Regions from separate parts of the Blautia ammoniilytica genome, predicted to be linked through region 2. Evidence: riboswitches for the same ligand, from Rfam matches in the RefSeq annotation. Region 2 holds a riboswitch; the other holds the start of a gene.
What was found. Region 2 has a riboswitch for cobalamin ahead of OCV61_RS11530 (hypothetical protein). Riboswitches for the same ligand answer to the same signal wherever they lie in the genome.
Positions count from the first base shown of each region.

Region 1: it holds a riboswitch for cobalamin, as region 2 does, so the genes downstream of both, OCV61_RS00225 (cysteine-rich small domain-containing protein) here and OCV61_RS11530 (hypothetical protein) in region 2, are expected to answer to the same signal.

Region 1 covers NZ_JAOQJL010000001.1:53,835-57,039, reverse strand. Annotated here, with positions in the region: gene OCV61_RS00235 (class II aldolase/adducin family protein) at 1-542, opposite strand, end outside; gene OCV61_RS00230 (phosphatase) at 783-1,496, shown strand; gene OCV61_RS00225 (cysteine-rich small domain-containing protein) at 1,708-2,016, opposite strand; cobalamin riboswitch at 2,258-2,448, opposite strand; gene OCV61_RS00220 (C40 family peptidase) at 2,637-3,205, opposite strand, start outside.
Region 2 covers NZ_JAOQJL010000022.1:30,227-33,431, forward strand. Annotated here, with positions in the region: gene OCV61_RS11520 (TetR/AcrR family transcriptional regulator) at 1-162, opposite strand, end outside; gene OCV61_RS11525 (DegV family protein) at 464-1,342, shown strand; cobalamin riboswitch at 1,460-1,649, shown strand; gene OCV61_RS11530 (hypothetical protein) at 1,969-2,196, shown strand; gene OCV61_RS11535 (Ig-like domain-containing protein) at 2,233-3,205, shown strand, end outside.

The DNA of each region.
Region 1 (3,205 bases), on a different contig from region 2:
AACTCAACAGATTCCATCTTCATGTATGCAGCAAGAAGGTCTGTTGACCAGGTAAGTGCGCCATGGCTCTCAAGAAGAACTGCATCATAATATGGAAGATATTTCTCAAGTCTATCCGGAATCTCATTGGTAGATGGAGTACCATACTCAGCAATCGGAACACATCCTAATGCGATAACTGCCTCTGGCATAATCGGCTGTGTAAGAGGAATACCTGCAATTGCAAAAGATGTTGCATATACAGGATGTGCATGTACAACAGATCCTACATCCGGTCTTTTCTGATATACTCTCATGTGCATCTTGATCTCAGAAGAAGGACGGAATCCCGGATTTGCCTGGATCACATTTCCCTTAGCATCTACCTTACAGATATACTCCGGAGTCATAAATCCTTTGGATACACCAGTAGGTGTGCAGAGAAATTCATTGTCATTCAGTTTTACGGAAATGTTACCATCGTTTGCTGCTACCATGTTACGGTTGTAGATACGTTTTCCGATTTCACAAATCTGTTTTTTGATCTCATATTCGTTTACCATGCTTTTTTATCCTCCTTAAGCATATATAGCGTTTCCTGCTCCCTTTTTCGCAGTAACATTTTGTTTCTATTGTGATTCTACCTCATTCCACACAATAAGTCAAGGTAAATCTGTTGTTTTATGTTGTTTTTAAAGGTTTTATTATGTTGTTTTTATTGTTTTTTCAGGAAATCACCTGTTTTTTTTATTGACAAAGCTTTTCACGCTGTGTCATACTGGTAGCAAAGGAGTTGTTTAATTATGTTTTTATCAGATATACACACTCATTCTATTGCCAGTGGCCATGGCACCTCCTGTACCATTACCCAAATGGCAAAAGCAGCTTCATGCAAAGGACTTTCTCTTTTAGGGATCACAGACCATGGTCCTTCTACTATAGGCGCAGGTACTGTTTCTTATTTTCGCAGCCTGTCCGCAGCCCCCAGGAAGCGTTTTGGCATTCAGCTGCTTTTAGGTGCAGAGGTTAATATCCTGGATGAACAAGGCCGGATCGACCTTCCAGCAGATGTGCTTTCAGGCCTTGATTATGCGATTGCCAGTATGCATATCCAAAACCTTCGTCCCGCAGACAGACAGAGCAATACACTTGCACTGTTAAATGTGATGCAGCATCCCTGTGTAAAGGTTCTCGGCCATATTGATAATACTCAATATGATCTTGATTATGAAGCCGTGATCCGGTCTGCCGCACATAGCCAGGTTCTTATGGAGATCAACGAGGCATCTCTTGCGCCTTATGGATACCGTGGCGATACCAGGCCTAATTGCCGCAGGATTTTAGAACTGTGTCTCCAATATCAGGTTCCTGTGCTCCTTTCCAGTGACAGTCATGGGATCTCTCACATCGGTGATTTTACTTATGGGGAAGCTTTTGCAAAAGACTGTAATTTTCCACCGGATCTGATCCTTAATAGCCAGATTCCCAGACTGCTTTCCTTCCTTATGAAAAGATAGGTTTTTATATAACAGGAGCATTAGATAGGTATTTCCATTACATTTTTTACTTTATTGGAACATTACGGAATAATTTCTATAAAAAAAACTGCTGTATGGATTCTCCTTTCAGAGATTTTCCGTACAACAGCTTTTCTTATTTATATCTTTATTACTCTTATCTTTGTTATTCTTGTCACTATTATTCTTGTTTTTATTACTCTTGCCTTTATTATTCCTGTTTATCATTAGCTTTCACGCTTCTGATCTCATCCATCAGTTTTGCAAGTTCCTGATACTTACCGGTTACGTAACCATAATTTCTGCGCTTATGCGGCAGTAAACACCCTGTACAATCTTTCAGGCCTTTTTCCGTATATTTAAAATTCCCTCCGCACTTATCCCCCAGGGCATATAATGGACAATAACAAAACAGGCAATTAAAATCCTGTGGGTCTGCACCTTTGTGGCACGGAAAAAACTCACATTCTTTATGACTGAAAAAGGAATATTCTTTGCCTTCCCAATATTCACCGGCCATTCCATCCGCCTCCTGTTTTTCTTGTAAAAAAGAGGGAGCGATGCTACTTCGGGGTAGAAAATGAACCGTTCATAAATACGCGGAGGGAACGGACATCCGAAGTAGTATCGCCTGCCATTTAATCGGTATAATTCTCATGAACAGGCGCATTCCATAAAAAATGTCTGCTACCATTAAAGAGCAGACAACACTAAGGGGCTGCGGATTCCCCGAAGTTGGTTGTTACACTTTACACGGAAGTTTAACCTCGCCATACTAAGCAGGTTTCCTGACTTCAGGATCATCGCTTCCTCTCCCCTTCTCATGCATCAGCACAATGGGATATTGAGATTGGCTTCCCTGTTACAGTGACCGGATCGCTCAGGACTTTCACCTGATTCCCTCTTCTGTCATCTTCTAGAAATGATCAGCACTTAATATGTTCAATATGGAATTATACTGGTATCATAATACCCTTTTACTATATATTTGTCAATGCTTATTTTTCTATCCCCCCAAAAAAGCTCCCCCCAAAAACTGCCATCTGAAATTTGGGTAATAAAAATCCCTGAGTTCCGGAATGCACAAATAAAAGCACTCCAGTCTCAGGGGATATGTTCTAAATATCTTACTATTTGCTATTATACAAGACGTCTTACAGAGGTAATGGTTCTGTAAGCTGCATTATTACTGATCTTAATACCATCCTTCGCATTGGAAGCATGTACGATCTGTCCATTGCCCATGTAGATTGCCACGTGACCGCCATAGCAGATCAGGTCTCCTGGCTGTGCATCTGCATAAGAAACTTCTGTTCCAGCATTCTGCTGCTCATAAGAAGTTCTTGGAAGGCTGACGCCAAAATTAGCATATACACTCTGTACAAATCCGGAGCAGTCTGCACCACCAGTAAGGCTGGTGCCGCCCCATACATATGGATTGCCAACAAACTGAGTAGCATAATTTACAACAGAAGATCCTGAACCAGAGCCAGAAGATGAAGAACTGGAACTGGAAGAAGAATCAGAGGAGCTTGACTCAGAAGAACTCTGATATTCGCTTGGATCTACTGTATTCTCAGAATCAATCACATTACCATACTCATCATACTGAGTCTCACCAGAGCCTGATGATTCAGAACTGCTTACTGCATTTCCTTCTTCATCATACTGGGTAGAATCATAATCACCATCATTAGATGCCTGTGCAG
Region 2 (3,205 bases):
AGAGTAATTCCGGTAATAGGTCATTCTGGAAACACCAGCTTTCTTGGTAAGTTCGGAAACCGTGATGGAAGAAAAACTCTTTTCTTTCAGAAGTTGACTAAGGGCAGCTGCAATACACTTCCGCGCTAATAAGTTGGATGGGTTCTTTTTATGGATGTTCATGAACAAATCTCCTTACATTGTCACAGTTTGAAAAAAAGAATTGAATCTTTATTTGGAAAGTGTTACAATTCGTCACATGTGATTATTGTAATCAAAAGCCAGCACCGAAGGTGTTTTGGAATGCATTTTCCTGATAGATAATTGCAAGGTACTGAACAGTTAGGATTATTTTGATTATATCGAAAGCAGGAAAATTTGCAAGATGTTAGATGAGAAGTTAAACCTATGATAACTTACTCCTTAGAGAAGAGTAATCTTCCTGGTGGAGAGAGCAGAAGGGTTTTGGAAGGGAGCTTAAGGTATGAAAACTGCCGTAATGACAGACAGTAACAGCGGTATCACTAAAGAAGAAGCAGACAGGCTGGGGATATTTTTACTTCCTATGCCGGTGATCATTAACGAACAAACATATTATGAAGGAATCAATCTGGAGCAACGCTTTTTTTATGAAAGTCTTATAGAAGGTCATGATGTATCTACATCCCAGCCTTCCCCTGGTGATGTGATGGATATGTGGAAGCAAATCCTGTCTAAGGGTTATGATGAGATCATCCATATTCCCATGTCCAGTGGTTTAAGCAGTTCCTGTGCTACTGCCATTGGACTTGCAGAGGATTTCCAGGGAAAGGTACAGGTAGCAGATAACCATCGTATTTCTGTTACTATGCGTATTGCTGTAATGGAAGCACTGCATATGGCAAACGAGGGCAGATCTGCCAGAGAGATCCGTGAGGATCTGGAAAAAAGAGCCTATGATTCCAGCATTTTTCTTGCAGTTGATGATCTGAAATATCTGAAAAAGGGAGGCAGGATCACGCCTGCAGCTGCCGCTCTTGGTACTGTGTTTCATATCAAGCCGGTACTTACGATCCAGGGAGAGAAGCTGGATGCTTTTGCCAAAACACGAGGCATGAAGAAGGCAAAAGCCATCATGCTGAAGGCACTGAAAGAGGATCTGGAAAAACGTTTTCCAGGGATCGATTCTAAATATGTAAGGATCGGGGCAGCAGGGTCAGGTCTGAGTCTGGAAGAGTCCAGAGAATGGCAGGCTATGCTCCAGGAGATGTTCCCTGAGGTACAGGTTTATTACGATCATTTGTCCTTCAGTGTAGGTAGCCACACCGGCCCGGGAGTATACGGTATGGGATTCAGCATTGTACAGGATCCATCCATTAGTTAAAATGTGCACAGTACGGAACAATCCGTGTAATTACTTACATTTTTAAATGACCGTAAATTTATATATAAAATTTGGTTTTATGACTTGATTTTTGGTTAGAAGTTGCTATCATATGATATGAATATATATGTTTTCAGTGCCTACGCAGATTAACTGTGAAGGGTAAAAGAGAATCAGGTGGAAATCCTGAGCGATCCGGTCACTGTAAGCAGGGAGCAATGCCAGTAAATCCATTGGACGACAGTCTGAGAAGGGGGCAAAGCGATGAACTGTAAGCCAGGAAACCTGCTGGAAATATCCGATGAAAAACTTCCGATGAAAGCACTTTCACTCAAATAATCAGATCAAAAGGTGGCAGGGGGATTTTTATGCGCCCTGGTACAAGTATTTTTGTATTGCAATAAATCCCCTATTGCAGCTTAAATACCACAGAGAAAGATTAAGGATTGAAGGAAGTCTGTTTTCAAATGAAAGCAGGCTTTTTTGTGTGTAAGAGGAGATTACTTTGTAATGTTCCTATTTCACTAAAATTCCACGCAAAGCACAGAAACGTGTATATCCGATGTAAGCGGACTCCTGCCTCTACAAGCAGCGAGTACCTAATTTTATCAAAGGAGGAAGTAGCAATGAGGAAAAAGTCAAATGCTCTTTTAGCACTTTTGCTAACAGGAGCAATGACCGTAACATCTGTATCTCCTGCATTTGCAGCAGAGGATTTTTCAGCAGATGCAGAGGTACAGGCTGTTCAGGATGTGACCGAGGAGGAATCTGACGCTGATGTATCCGATGTGCAGGACCAGGCTGATCTGGGAGAAGCAGAGGATGTGGAGGATGTATTTACCAGCGGTGAATAACCTTCTGATCCGGATACCGGGGATGCGTCTTTCGAGTTGACAGATGGTAATACAGAGGAATATGTACAGGATGACCTTCTGCTGGCTGCCAGTTCTGCAGAAAAATATCAGGACGGAACCTATACTCCAGAATCCTTTACTTTCCAAGGCGGTTCAGGAAAAGTTACGATTACCTGCCCGAAGGTGACCATTACAAGAGGAAAAGTAACTGCAACAGTGGTTTTTTCCAGCAGCAGCTATAATAAACTGGTTGTAGATGGAGATGAGTATCTGCCGGTTTCAGGTACAGAATATACAGGATCTGTTTTTCAGGTTCCTGCTGTTCTCAACCAGGATATGGAGATCACAGGAACTACTGTGGCAATGACAGCTGCTCATGATATTACTTATACCATTCATATTAAGCTGAATGTGCCTATGGTAACGCCAGCTCCGGACAGACTGGAGGATGGTACCTACCAGGCAGCTGTAAAGGCAGATAGCGGATTTCCGGCAGAAGCCTGCACCCTGCTTGTAAAGGATGGAGAGATTGATGCAGTTGTCACACTGAAAAACGGGGATTATGACAGACTGTATGTGGGGGATGCACTGGATGCAGTCAATGAAAAGGATGATAAGCTGATCGCTTACAGACCATCGGAGGATGGTACAAAGCATATTTTCTGGCCGTTGGCTGTAGATAAGCTGGATACCTTATTCCAGGTGGCAGCCCGAAAAACAGATAAAACCTGGACAGACCATTATGTGAAGATCCTTTCTTCTTCAGTAACCAAGGTAAGCGATGAAGTTCAGGCACCGAATCAGGCTGCTGAGGCTGCAAAATTCCTTTACAGGAATTATGTGGATGATGTGATTTCCACAACAGACGGTGTTACAAAAGACGGAAGCACCTATCATGTTGCATATTACAACAGCTACAAGAGTGCTGTTTCTGGCATCAGCCTGAAAAGACCAAGTGTAAAAGAGTATAAGAGCGGATGGTTCTTCTCAGACTGGAGCATTTTTAAGT